DNA from 2 places in the Butyricicoccus pullicaecorum genome. Region 1 is predicted to be linked to the other one. Evidence: riboswitches for the same ligand, from Rfam matches in the RefSeq annotation. Region 1 holds a riboswitch; the other holds the start of a gene.
The links. A riboswitch is a leader RNA that binds a small molecule or an ion and turns the genes downstream of it on or off. The one in region 1 is predicted to bind FMN.
Positions count from the first base shown of each region.

Region 2: linked by a shared signal. The riboswitch ahead of ribD (bifunctional diaminohydroxyphosphoribosylaminopyrimidine deaminase/5-amino-6-(5-phosphoribosylamino)uracil reductase RibD) and the one ahead of B5F17_RS04395 (ECF transporter S component) in region 1 are both predicted to bind FMN.

Region 1 covers NZ_NFKK01000003.1:248,466-255,743, forward strand. Annotated here, with positions in the region: gene B5F17_RS04380 (ComEC/Rec2 family competence protein) at 1-393, shown strand, start outside; gene holA (DNA polymerase III subunit delta) at 405-1,451, shown strand; gene B5F17_RS04390 (ribonuclease M5) at 1,448-2,077, shown strand; FMN riboswitch at 2,136-2,267, shown strand; gene B5F17_RS04395 (ECF transporter S component) at 2,393-3,019, shown strand; gene B5F17_RS04400 (Cof-type HAD-IIB family hydrolase) at 3,525-4,319, opposite strand; gene B5F17_RS04405 (RluA family pseudouridine synthase) at 4,312-5,238, opposite strand; gene lspA (signal peptidase II) at 5,231-5,689, opposite strand; gene ileS (isoleucine--tRNA ligase) at 5,747-7,278, opposite strand, start outside.
Region 2 covers NZ_NFKK01000013.1:60,756-68,033, reverse strand. Annotated here, with positions in the region: gene B5F17_RS10710 (bifunctional diguanylate cyclase/phosphodiesterase) at 1-1,316, opposite strand, end outside; FMN riboswitch at 1,710-1,824, shown strand; gene ribD (bifunctional diaminohydroxyphosphoribosylaminopyrimidine deaminase/5-amino-6-(5-phosphoribosylamino)uracil reductase RibD) at 1,992-3,110, shown strand; gene B5F17_RS10700 (riboflavin synthase) at 3,092-3,724, shown strand; gene B5F17_RS10695 (bifunctional 3,4-dihydroxy-2-butanone-4-phosphate synthase/GTP cyclohydrolase II) at 3,741-4,940, shown strand; gene ribH (6,7-dimethyl-8-ribityllumazine synthase) at 4,969-5,433, shown strand; gene B5F17_RS10685 (hypothetical protein) at 5,430-5,633, opposite strand; gene ppk1 (polyphosphate kinase 1) at 5,817-7,278, opposite strand, start outside.

The sequences.
Region 1 (7,278 bases):
GCTGAACAGACTGGCATCACCTTAACGGTCTGGGAAAAGGCAGGGGAGAGTGCATACCCGCTTCCCGGAATTGCACAGACGACTTTGATCGGTGGTATAGACCGAAAGCTCGGCGTTCGTCTTGTAGACGGAGATTTTGAACTGCTGACGCTGCATAGCATGACGCAAAATATGCTCGATGCACTGTTAACATCCACGCCTCTGCAAAGTGATCGGGTTATCCTGGACAATTCGTTCGAAAAGCAAGACTATTTACAGCGTGCACTGAATCAACTTCAGCCCACCGAAATCATTCTCTCAACCGGATACGGTGCATCTGACACTCTATTCGACATTCCTGTCCGTTCTACCAATCTGGTCGGGGATCTGACCTGGAAAATTCCTCATCTCTAAGGAGAAATATTATGGCGAAAAAGCAAGAAGAAAATGGATTTTCTGCACTCAAGCAATCGTTAAAGACAGGTGAGCTTGGCAGACTGTATATTTTCTCCGGTGAGGAGAGTTATCTGCGTATGCATTATCTGGGTGAGTGCAAAAAGGCAATCATCGGAGACAGTCCGTTTGCAGAGTTTAATCTGTTTGAATTTGACGGAAAATCGATGTCTCCCGATCAGCTGCGCGATGCGATCGAGAGCTATCCTGCTATGGCCGAACGCAAATTGGTCATCGTCCATGACTTCGATCTCTACAAAATGCCTGCGGCTTTCAGTGAATTTCTGCCTGCGCTGCTCGCCGATCTGCCCGAATACATTTGTCTGATCTTCCACTATGATGTCATCGAATGTAAACCGGACAAACGCCTGAAAATCCATCAGGTGCTATCCAAAGCAGGTACGTTCGTATCCTTTGAACACTTGGACGAACGACAGCTGGTAGACTGGATTCGCAGACGCTTCCGTGCGCTCGATCGCGGCATTGATGACGATACCGCGCGGTATCTCATTTTCCTGTGCGGCACTTCCATGACCAATTTGATCACGGAAATCGAAAAAGCTGCTGCATTCTGCACCACAGGCACGATCAAACGATATCATATTGACACGGTATGCACCAAGGTACTCGATGCAGTTGTATTCGACCTGAGTGATGCAATCACAGAGCGTCGCTTTGACAAGGCAATCGCTCTGGTCAATGACTTACTTGCGCAGAAAAATCCTGAGGTCGTCATTTTTTCCACGATTGCACGTCACATGCAGCGTCTATATGCCGCCAAACTGAACGAATCTGCGCGAGGAAGCGAGAAGGAACTGCTCAGTCTCTTAGGTTCTGCCTCTCCGTACTATGCAAAGCGCATTCGTTCCGCTGCGCATAAACTACCCGAAAGTTGGCTGCGGCAATCGGTCTTACTGTGTGGTCAGACCGATGCTGCACTCAAAAGCAGTGCGGCAGACAAACAAAAACTGATTGAGCTTGCCTTATTGGAAATGGCAGCCGGATTGGAGCGCTCATGATTCGCATTAAAGAAGCAATTATTGTTGAAGGTCGATATGACGTAAACACGGTCAAGCAGTTGGTCGATACCATCGTGCTTGAAACCGGTGGCTTTCGCATTTTTTCCGACAAAGAGCGTCTATCGATGTTCCGTCAGCTGGCAAAAAAACGCGGGCTGCTCATTTTGACCGACAGTGATGGTGCTGGCTTAGTCATCCGAAACTATCTGAAAGGTTCCATTCCAGCATCTCAGGTTAAGCATGCTTATATTCCGGAGATCTTCGGCAAGGAACCGCGCAAGCGCACAGCATCCAAAGAAGGGAAGCTCGGCGTCGAGGGTATGAAGCCCGATGTACTGCGCGAAGCGCTGCGGCGTGCAGGTGCCACGATCTTAGATGATACAAGTGGGGAAGAGACAGGGAAGTGTACTGAGCATGCTCAGCGCGCAATCTCTCCGATCAAGAAAGCCGATCTCTATGCACTTGGATTATCCGGTCAACCGGGCAGCGAGAAGCTGCGCACACAAGTCCTGCGTGAACTTGGGCTTCCTACTACACTTTCTGCCAACGCGCTGATCGAATTTCTTAATGTGATTTCCAATCGCGATGAATTGGCTGCACTTGTCGAAGAAATCAGAAAAAAGTAAGGCTAGACGCTTGACAATCCATCTCGATATAGTATAATGATATCAGAAATTAAAGATCGTTCTGTTTCAGGGCGGAGTGAAAGTCTCCACCGGCAGTGAATCAGTCTATGTACTGTAAGTCTGCGAGCCTTAGGGCATGATGGGTGAGAATCCCAACCGACGGTTAAAGTCCGGATGAAAGAAACAGGTGACATAGCACAAAGCTACTTGCTTTTCTATGCCTACTTTTTAAGCCCCTTGGAGCAATTTGATTTGTTTCCTCGGGGTTGTTTTATTTCCTCAACAGGACGGTAGGAAAGAAGGAGCTGTATTCTTATGTCAACCAAAATGACAAAAACCATGAAAATCACTTACACAGCCGTGTTTGCAGCAATCGCAACGGTTCTGATGTATTTCGAATTTCCGCTGCCGTTTATGCCGCCGTTCCTCAAAATTGATTTGAGCGGTGCAGTGATTTTGATTGGTGCTTTTATTTTTGGCGTTGGCCCCGGCATCGCGATGGCTGCGATTAAGGATCTCATTCATGTAACGCAGACCCAGACGGCCGGCACTGGTGAGCTGCAGGATTTTCTGCTGACTTGTACGCTGATTATCATCGCTGTTACGTTCTATCGTCTCCACACCTCTCGCAAGGGCGCATTTGTTGGCTGTGCAGTTGGTACCGTTGTTATGTCGATTGTTGCAATGATTACCAACAAGCTGATCATTCTGCCGTTCTACGTAAAAGGTATGGGCTGGAACCTGGATATGATCTTTGATCTGTGCAAGAGTGTAAATCCGGCTATTGATGGCATGAACGCATATTTGTTCCTGGGTGTTTTCCCGTTCACCATGATCAAGGGCATCATCCTGACCACCATTACCATGCTGGTTTATAAGCGTTTGAGCGTATTTATCAAGGAAAAGCGTCTGAGCGCACATCATCCGGCAACCACTAATTAAGTCATTGTTCAAATTTATACCCGAAAAGCCGCTTGCACGATGCAGGCGGCTTTTTATATGTGTTTATGCAGAGAACTCTCAAAATCAAGCTGAAATCAGGGGATTTTAATTTCAAAATGGCTGCAATATGGGTAAATATATGTAAATGCAAATAGATTGGCAAAATACAAATTTAAAAATCAATCAAGATTTTGTTTTTGAAATGAAATTTGGAACGGACAAAATATCTAAACTGATCTAATCAGTGATCGCAAACAATTAAACTTACAAAGAAAATATAAAAATGATTGTATCGATCACTGGAGAAATAAAAAAACATGCATGTACATGCTGTATAAGTGCAATATTGGGGATTTCATAAAATCGCAGAAAACTAAGAAATTTCCAGGATTCCGGAGAAGTCCCTACTCTCAACTATACAAAATCTTTATTTTGTATAGTTAATAATATCTCAAAAAATCAGCACCTCCCAATCTCCGGTGCTGATTTTTTCATGTGATACACGTTATAACTGCTGTTCAATCACTTCAATCGCATGCGCAATTGCGTGCTGTGTATTTCTGCGCACAACTTGTGACACAATCTCTAAAATGTCTGCATCTGCATTTTCCGGTGCAAAGCTAAAATCTGCTGCCAACAGCATTGACAAATCATTTCCGCTGTCGCCAATTGCATACGCTCGTTTTGCATTCAGCTCTTGTTTGATCGTGCGCAATGCTTCACCCTTACTTGCACGCTTTTCTGTCACTTCCAGAAAAATCGGCGTTGACGATGCAGCCTCATACTGTGCAAGTAAATCCGCGCACGCCTCACGCACCTGTGCTAAAATCTCAGGCTGTCCGGTGAAATTCGCCTTATACAGCGGTTCTCCAGGACGATACTGCGCAAAATCTGTAAATTCACAGCTTGCCATCTGCTGGTGCCGCATCGACTCCGGGCTGGAACGATGCAGATAAATCTGCTCAGATGCGAACAATTCACAGCCCACCATCGGAAATTCCTGTGCAATACGGTCAATTAACGTCCAAATCTCATCATTTAACGGCAGCGACGCCAACGTCTTCCCCGCTCCGTCCCGAACAAATGCACCATTTAGGTATACTCTAGGTGCATCCGCCGGAAGAAGCTCCTCAAAATCAACCGTTGTCATCGGTGGACGACCTGTTGCAATACAAAAACAGCCGCCTTCACGCTCAAATCGATCGATTGCGCGTTGATTTTCTTCGGAAATATGCTTTTGATCGTCCAAAAGCGTGCCGTCCATATCACTTAACAATACAATTCCGTCAAATTTACCCATTTTCCTGCACCATTTTATTCAAAATTGCTATAAAATACTCCGGTAGGGGTGCTTCGAACACCATGCGTTCCCCTGTTCTCGGATGATCGAGAGACAAGCGCCAAGCATGCAGACATTGTCCGTCTAAGCTACTGAACCGATCCTTTTTCAAGCCATACAGCGGATCCCCAATGATCGGATGGCCGATGGATGCCATGTGTACACGGATCTGATGTGTACGTCCGGTTTCTAGCTGAAATGCCAACAGGCTATATCCCCGAAAACGTTTCAGAACCTGATAATGCGTCACCGCATGTCGTCCCTCCGGTACAATGGCCATTTTCTTACGATCAACCTTATGTCGGCCAATTGGCTGGGCAATCGTTCCCTGATCTTCGCGCGGTGCGCCTACCACAATCGCCTGATATTCTCGTGCGGCAGAATGGCAGGCAATCTGCTCAGCCAGCGACTGATGCGCTAAATCATTTTTTGCCACTACAAGCAGGCCGCTGGTGTCCTTATCGATACGGTGCACAATACCCGGACGGATCTCACCGTTGATTCCTGAGAGTCGGTCACCGCAATGATACATTAGTGCATTGACCAAGGTACCATTCCAATTTCCCACGGCCGGATGAACCACCATGCCACGTGCCTTATTGACGACTATGATATCTTCGTCTTCATAGACAATATCAATCGGGATATTCTCCGGTTCGATCTCCACAGACTGCGGTTCTGGCATTTGTACGATCACTTCATCGCCCGCACTGACCTTATAATTTTTCTTGACTGTCTTTCCAGAAGCCAGCGTTACATGCCCCTGTTCAATCCAGTTCTGCACCATGCTGCGCGTAATACCGTCAAGCTGCTCGCAGACAAATGCGTCGATACGCTTGCCTTCCTGTTCGGGCAAAACGGCAAAAATCTGCTCATTCATGCGGCACCGCCTTATCGTGCTGAATCAGGTAATAATAGAAGAACAGCACTACGCCAATGACGACATAGATATCGGCCACGTTGAACACGGGAAAATGAATCAGACGGAAGTCAAACAGGTCGACCACGAATCCATGCCATGCACGGTCAATCAGATTGCCCACCGCACCGGCTGCAATAAGATAAACCGACACGCGGCCAAGCTTGGTACGAATATACTTCTTATGCAGCACATAAGCCAATACAGCCAAAATGATCGGTGTCATCACCAGAAACAGCCAGCGTTGATCTTGCAGAATACCGAATGCTGCACCTCGATTTTCGACATAGGTCAGGTGAAATACACCGTCAATCAGTGGGATTGTTCCGATTGCAGACAACTTGATCAGTGCCCAGTATTTTACCAGCTGATCAAGCAAAACCATTAAAATAATCACGATCGCAATGATCATAACAAAACTCCTTAAAAAAGGACAGACATTGCTGCCTGTCCTTTTATTTTCAATATTTTATTCGCCTACAACCGCGGCGCAGCGTGCACACAGCGTCGGATGCTTGGAATCCTGGCCGATCGAATCGACATACATCCAGCAGCGCTCGCACTTATCGCCCGAAGCGCGCTCAATTGCAATCTGAACCGGCAGGTTCTCGCCCTGCATGCCCTCGCCGTTTCCACGGATGACACGCAGCTTGGAAACGATGCACAGTGCAGCCAGCTCATCAGCCGGTACGGTCTCCAGCAGAGCTGCCGTCTCATCGTCGGCATAGACAGTGACCCATGCCTCCAGCGGCTTACCGATTACCTTGTTCTTACGAGCCTCTTCCAGTGCCTTGTTGACATCGTCACGCAGTGCGATCAGCTTGTCCCACTTGCTGGAAGCTTCCTCTGCAAATGCCCATGCCGGATTTACCTGAGGCATTGCATTGAGAACAATGTTTGCAGCGTCATCGCCGTCACGATGCGGCATTGCCTGCCAGATCTCGTCAGCGGTGAAGCACAGAATCGGTGCAATCATGCGCACCAGTGCATCCAGAATCTCGTACATTGCGGTCTGAGCCGAACGACGCAGTACGCCATTCTTCTCCTCACAGTACAGGCGATCCTTGATAACATCCAGGTAGAAGTTGGACATATCAACGACACAGAAGTTATGGATTGCATGGAGAACGACATGGAACTCATAGTCGTCGTAGCCCTTGATGACCTTTGCAACCAGATCATTCAGCTTCATCAGTGCCCAACGATCGAGCTCGCACAGATCGTTGTATGCAACCATATCAGTCTTAGGATCGAAGCCTTCCAGGTTACCCAGAATGTAACGAGCGGTGTTACGAATCTTGAGGTAGTTCTGTGCCAGATGCTTGAACATTTCCTTGGAAATGCGCATGTCCTGACGGTAATCTGCCGAGGATACCCACAGACGCAGAATATCTGCACCATACTGATCCAGAATCTCCTGCGGACTGATGCCGTTGCCAAGAGACTTGGACATCTTCTGACGCTCTTCGTCAACGATCATACCATGGGTGATGACCGTCTTATACGGTGCAATACCCTTGGTTGCAATCGCAGTCAGCATAGAAGACTGGAACCAACCGCGGTACTGGTCGTTACCCTCAAGGTATACGTCAACCGGGATGGGCTGGCCTTCACGCTGCTCGATGACTGCTGCCCAGCTCGAACCGGAGTCGAACCATACGTCCATGGTATCAGTTTCCTTATCGAACTCACCGCAGCCGCACTCACAATGAATGTCGGACGGCAGAATCTCGCTTGCATCCATCTCAAACCAAGCATTCGAGCCCTTCTCACGGAACAGATCGGATACCAGCTTGATAGTCTGCTCATTGACCAGCGGCTTACTGCACTTCTTGCAGAAGAAGATCGGGATCGGAACGCCCCAGATACGCTGACGGGAAATACACCAGTCAGAGCGCTCCATGATCATGGAGGTCATGCGCTCCTCGCCCCAGCCGGGCAGCCAAGTGATCTCATGGCAAGCCTTAACCGCGTCATCCTTGAGCGCATCGACAGAGCAGA
Region 2 (7,278 bases), on a different contig from region 1:
TCCTCGTCGGCAAAGCAACTCTCGGTCAGCTCGAGCACCAGATGCTCGGGCGGCAGACCGATCTCGTTTAACGTCTGGAACACGCGCTGACTGAACCCGTCGCCGAGCGACTGATAGAGCGAGACATTGACGTTCATGGTGAATTCGGGCAGCTGCTCGACCCAAGTCTTGCACACTGACACCGCCTGTCGGAATGCCCACATGCCCACGTCGCTCATCAGTCCCTCGCGCTCGAGCAAGGGAACGAAGCTGTCCGGTCGAATGCGTCCGAATTCCGGGCTTTCGTAGCGCAAAAGCGCTTCTGCACCCACCAAACGCAGCGAATCTGCCGTGCAAATGGGCTGGTACACCAGATAAAAGCCCTCAAATCCGCGGGCGACGCTCTGGCTGAGTTCCTGAATCAGTTTTTGCTCGTGCAGGGTGCTTGGCAGCATGGACGGGCAGAAGATTTTGAGTCGGTTCTTGCCGCTCTTCTTGGCCTGACGCATGGCAAGCACCGCGTTGCGCAGCAGACCTGCCCAATCAGGCCCGCTGTCGGCAAACATCGCCACGCCGCCCGAAATGCTGAACTGATAGCTGATGCCGTCCAGGCTGCGCAGGTGGCGGACGTACTCCTGCAAGCACTCGAACAGCTCGCGCATCTTGGCATGATTGCACGCACGGCACAGCACGAGGAACTGGTCGCCGTTGAGGCGGTACAGGTCAGCGCCCTCGGGCAGAAGTGCCTGCAATTCCTGAATGACTGTGCGCAGTACCATATCGCCGAATGCGTGTGAGTACAGCATATTGATGCGGGTAAAATCGTCGATGTTAAAGAGCAGAATGCCGCACTGCTGCGCCTGTCCGTGCGCAATCAGCGACTCGACCACCCGGCGGCAGCGGTCACTCGTGTGCAGACCGGTCACGCGATCGACCTCGCCGTCCTGCTCGAGATTCTCCAGAATGCCGATGACGTGGGTGGGCTTGTCCATGCCGGGCGGCTGGTAGATGCGTCCGCGCGCACGCACCCAGAAATACCGTCCTGAGGTTGCACGCATCTGAAATTCGTCGTCAAAAGTTTGTTTCTGTGTGCTGTACAGCAGCGAAATAGACTCGTCTACCCGGTCGCGATCACGCGGGTGAATGCGCGCAAGCCAGGTTTCACGCGCGTTCTGAATCACACACTCGGAAAAGCCGAAATCCTGCCTTGCTTTTTCCGAGATACAGATGCGGTCGCTCCTGATGTCGGTCAGGTACAAATATCCCATAATACTGTCTGCAACCGCGTCGTAAAGAAACTCCAGTGACGGGACAAAATCATGTATATTCATTTCCATTTTTGCCCTCCTGGGTACGTACTTTCAGCCGGTCAAAAATCGTGTGCAGACGGGCAAACCGTCCAGATTTTTTGCGGCAGAAAGGATGATTTATTTCTATCATTCTCTCACGTCCGAGGTACCTCTGTCAAGCCTTTCTATGTTTCATCTCCCGTCAAATGCACACCGCTGTTCTAGTCCGCGCGCGCCCTATTTTGTGTTTTATATTCCCTACGTTTTGTATCATTCATCCGGGTACAAAAACCTCTGTCCCATCGCATGGTTTCTGACCTTTTTTGTCCTCTCATTTGGCCCGCTGGTTTTGGGCTGCCCACATATTTTTTACGGCACTGTGCTAAAATAATGCTTGACAAAATTCGCCGTCCGGGCGTATACTGGCCTCGTTGATAGAACATACATCTTCAGGGCAGGGTGCAATTCCCTACCGGTGGTACAGCCCACGAGCCGCAAGGCATGATTCGGTGAAACTCCGAAGCCGACAGTACAGTCTGGATGAAAGAAGATGACAAAACCCCAAGATCACATGATCTGCGTGTATTTGCCGAACTTTTACGCCCTGGAATGCTTGCATTCCGGGTTTTTTTGTTGGTAAATGCGCTTATTTTTCGATTTTGTCTCATGCCCTGAACCCCAAGGTTCGGGGCATCTTTTTTTGCAGAAATGAGGCGGTATTTTATGAGCCATTCGGCTGAAGATCTGGAATATATGCGCCGTGCGCTGTCGCTTGCCGCACGCGGCGCGGGACATGTCAGCCCCAATCCTCTGGTCGGCGCGGTCATCGTCCGAGATGGCCGGGTGATCGGTGAGGGATGGCACGCCATGTTCGGCGGGCCGCACGCCGAGCGCAACGCGCTGGCAAACTGCACCGAGTCACCGCGCGGCGCGACCATCTACGTGACGCTTGAACCCTGCTGCCACCACGGCAAGACCCCGCCGTGCACCGACGCGCTCATCGAACAGGGACTTGCGCGCGTGGTCGTCGGTTCGTCCGACCCCAACCCGCTGGTTGCCGGGAAGGGCGTGCGCATCCTGCGCGAACACGGCATTGAAGTGGTGGAAAACGTCCTGAAAGACGAGTGTGACCGCTTAAACGCACCGTTTTTCCACTATATTCGCAACAAAACACCCTTTGTGGTGCTCAAATACGCCATGACCATGGACGGCAAGATTGCCACACGCACGGGCGCTTCCCAGTGGATTACCGGCGAAATTGCACGTGAGCAGGTGCATCGCGACCGCAACCGGTACACGGCGATCATGGTCGGTGTGGGCACGGTGCTGGCCGACGACCCCATGCTGACCTGCCGCATCCCCGGCGGACGCGACCCCATCCGCATCGTGTGCGACAGCCGCCTGTCTACCCCGCCCTCCGCCCGTCTGGTCGAGAGCGCGGGCAGCCTGACTACCATCTTGGCGACCTGCTGCACCGACTCCGACCGCCACGCACCCTATCTGGCCGCGGGATGCGAGATTTTGACCGTTCCGGCAGACGCCGACGGGCATGTCGATCTTGCAGCGCTCATGCAGGCACTCGGCGCACGCGGCATCGACAGCATCGTGCTCGAGGGCGGCGGCACGCTCGCCTGGGCGGCGCTGCGTGCGGGTATCGTCCACCGTGTCCAAGCCTACATCGCGCCCAAGCTGTTCGGCGGCGCACAGGCCAAAACCCCGGTGCAGGGCGTGGGCGTTGCCTACCCGGACGACGCCGTCCACCTGTCCGCACCCCGTGTCACCCAGCTGGGCGACGATCTGCTGCTGGAAAGTGAGGTCATTGCATGTTTACAGGAATCGTAGAGGAAGTCGGACGGGTACAGTCCATCCGGCGCGAGCCGGCAAACGCCGTGCTGACGATTACAGCGTCCAAGGTGCTCGAGGACGTGCATCTGGGCGACAGCATCGCGGTGTGCGGCGTGTGCCTGACGGTCACTTCGTTTACATCGAGCGCGTTCACCGCCGACGTGATGCACGAGACGCTGAACCGCTCGTCGCTCGGCGCACTGGGGCCGGGCAGTCCGGTCAATTTAGAGCGCGCCATGCCTGCAAATGGCCGCTTCGGCGGGCATATCGTGTCCGGTCACATCGACGGCACGGGCAGAATCACCCGTATTCGACCGGACGGCAATGCGGTCTGGTATACGGTCAGCGCCACGCCGTCGCTGCTGCGCTACATCGTGGAAAAAGGCTCGATCGCCATTGACGGCATCAGCCTGACCGTCGCGCAAGTCACCGGACGCGACTTCTCGGTCTCCATCATCCCGCACACCCAGGGACAGACCACCCTGTCCGCCCGACGGGTCGGGGATACGGTCAATCTGGAGACCGACTGCATCGGAAAATATGTCGAAAAACTGCTGGGCAGCCCGGATGCGGGCATCACCCAGGCATTCTTAGCCCGCTGCGGCTACTGATTTGGGAGGCTTTTTTATGCAACAGTACAACACCATCGAGCAGGCGCTCGAAGACCTGCGACAGGGCAAGATCATCCTGGTCACCGACGACGAAAACCGCGAAAATGAGGGCGATATGATCTGCGCCGCGCGGTTTGCGACCACAGAAAACGTCAATTTCATGGCGAAGTATGCCAAGGGACTGATCTGCACGCCCATGAGCGAGGAGATTGCCCAGCGTCTGGGTCTCGAGCAGATGGTTAAGGTCAACACCGACAACCACCAGACCGCCTTCACCGTGTCCATTGACCACGTCAAGACCACGACCGGTATCTCGGCCGAAGAGCGCGGTTTTACCTGCCGTGCCTGCGTCGACCCGGCTTCCCGCCCGGAGGATTTCCGCCGTCCGGGTCATGTGTTCCCGCTGGTTGCCCGCCGCGGCGGTGTGCTGTGCCGTCCGGGTCACACCGAGGCCACCGTTGACCTCATGCGTCACGCCGGCCTGCCCGAGTGCGGTCTGTGCTGCGAGATCATGCGCGACGATGGCACCATGATGCGCGGCGACGAGCTGCGTGAGCACGCGGAAAAATGGGGCATGACCATGATTACCATTCGGGATCTGCAGGACTACTGCCGCCGTCACGACAAACACGTCGTGCGCGAGGCCTGCGCCGAGATGCCCACCCGTTTCGGTGATTTCCGCATCTACGGCTATATCAACGACCTGACCGGCGAGCACCATGTCGCACTGGTCAAGGGCGAAATTGGCGACGGCAAACAGCTTCTGTGCCGCGTGCACTCCGAGTGCCTGACCGGCGACGTGTTCGGCTCGGCGCGGTGTGACTGCGGCCAGCAGCTCGCGGCAGCCCTCACCCAGATCGAGAAAGAGGGACGCGGTGTGCTGCTGTACATGCGTCAGGAAGGCCGCGGCATCGGCCTGATCAACAAGCTCAAGGCGTACGAGCTGCAGGAACAGGGCTTTGATACGGTCGAAGCCAATGTCAAGCTGGGCTTTGCTCCCGACCTGCGCGAGTACTGGATTGGTGCGCAGATCTTGCAGGATCTGGGCGCGAAGGAGCTGCGTCTCTTAACCAATAACCCGGAAAAGGTCTATGGTCTGGACGGTTTCGGCGTGGAGATCGTCGAGCGCGTACCCATTCAGGTTGCCGCAACCGCGCACGACCTGTTCTACCTCAAGACCAAGCAGAAGCGCATGGGACATATCTTGAACTACTAAGCACAAAATGACCGAAAGGATGAGTATAATGAATCTGTTTGAAGGAAAACTGACCGCGCAAAACATCAAGGTGGGCATCGTTGCCGCACGTTTTAACGAGTTCATCACCAGTAAGCTGCTGGGCGGCGCAATGGACGGCCTGACCCGCCTGGACGTGCGCGAGGAGGACATCGACGTTGCCTGGGTACCGGGTGCGTTTGAGATTCCGCTGATTGCGTCCAAGATGGCACAGAGCGGTAAGTACGACGCGGTCATCTGCTTGGGCGCTGTCATCCGCGGCAGCACCAGCCATTATGATTATGTGTGCGCGGAAGTGTCTAAGGGTATCGCACAGGTATCACTGTCGACCGGCGTACCGGTTATGTTCGGCGTGCTGACCACCGATACCATTGAGCAGGCGATCGAGCGTGCAGGCACTAAGGCGGGTAATAAGGGCTTTGACTGCGCACAGGGCGCAGTTGAGATGGTCAATTTGTGCCGCGCGATGGCTTAATCCCGCCCGCAGGCGAAATGAAGCTTTCGCTCAAGCCTTTCTCGAAAGGCTTGCGGAGTCTTGAGGCAGAGCCTCAAGTCGCGGCTCGCAAGCCGCGAAACTCCCCCTTTGATTCCGGTCTTTTGACCGGAATCAACCAAAATAAAAAAATAATCGCTCGCCGCAGCGAGCGAAATACCCCGCGGCCATTGGCCGCTCATGGGAAAGACCGTCCCTTCGGACGGTCTTTCCTTTTTTGTTTGTTTGAATTGATTCCCGGGGCGGACACCGGGAATCAAAAAGGGGATTCCGCCGTCTGCGGACGGCGTCTCAGGGCTCTGCCCTGAGAACCCGCAGCCTTTCGAGAAAGGCTGGCGAAAGCTTTAATTAGGGGTGCGGTGCTTTTAGCCTTTATGACCGTGGAACAGACCCGTGAGCCAATCCATAAACCCGTGCTTTTTATCCGGTTCCAGATCAATCATCTGATCATCCGGTTCGAGTGCCTTGGCCATCAGCATCTGTTGACTATCAATCGGCGTCTCACGAATCGGACGGGTACGATAAGAGCCGTCGCGCTGCAAAGCGCGTGCCTTGACGTTATCCGCCCAGCAAGTATCCATCAGATAATGAATCTTCTCGCGGACGTTCTGATCGTAGATCGGGCATGCAACCTCCACGCGCTTTTCGGTATTGCGCGTCATAAAGTCAGCCGAGGCGATATACATACGCTCGTCATTTCCCTGACCAAAGCAATACACGCGGGAGTGTTCGAGGAAGCGTCCGACGATGGAAATGACCTCAATATTCTCGGTTTTCTCTGGGATATCGGGCAGAATACAGCAGATACCGCGCACGATCATACGCACGCGCACACCGGCGCACGAAGCCTGTTTGAGTTTCTCAATCAGGTCGATATCAGTGATGGCGTTCATCTTGATGAAGATGCGGCCCTCGCCGCGCTTGGCGATCTCGCGGTCGATCTCGCGGATGATGCCAGTTTTGAGCGAGGACGGGGCGACCATCAGGTGCTCGTACTGACCGGACACATTGCCAATGGCGAGGTTCTGGAAGAAGTGGTTTGCATCCTGACCGATCGCCGGATTGGCTGTAATCAGCGACAAGTCGGTATACTGCAAAGCGGTCTTTTCATTATAGTTACCCGTGCCGACCTGGGTGATATACTGCACGCTGCCCTGGCTGCGGCGGGTAATCAGGCAGACCTTGGAGTGCACCTTATAGTTCTCCACGCCATAAATGACCGTGCATCCGGCGTCCTCCAGACGTTCCGACCAGTCGATATTATTCTGCTCGTCGAAGCGTGCGCGCAGCTCGATAAAGGCGGTCACGTCCTTGCCGGCCTCGGCAGCCGCGCACAGGTACTCGACCAACTTGGCCTTACGCGCCAGTCGATAAATGGTGATTTTAATGGAAATAACATCCGGGTCGTATGCCGACTCGCGGATAAGATGCAAAAAGGTGTCCATGCCCTCAAACGGATAGGACAGCAGGATATCATGTGCCTGTACCTGCGGTGTAATGGGCGCATTTAAGCGCACCCCGTGCGGTACACCGGGTGTAAACGGCGCGTCGGTCAGTGCGCGGCGCTTATTTTCGCTGAGTTTTGCAGGCAGGGCAAAGGCATAACCCATTTTAAGCGGTGCATTGGTGACATAGACCTGTTCCTGTGTGACCGGCAGGTGCTCCTTGAGATACTTTAAGAAGGTCTCGCTGATCGGCCTGGACAGCTCGAGGCGCACGGGCGCGAGGCGCTGGCGCTGGCGCAGCAGTTTTTTCATCTTGCCGCGGAAATCGTCGCTGTCGAAGTCAAACGCCTCATCGTCGGGGTTGATATCGGCGTTACGGGTG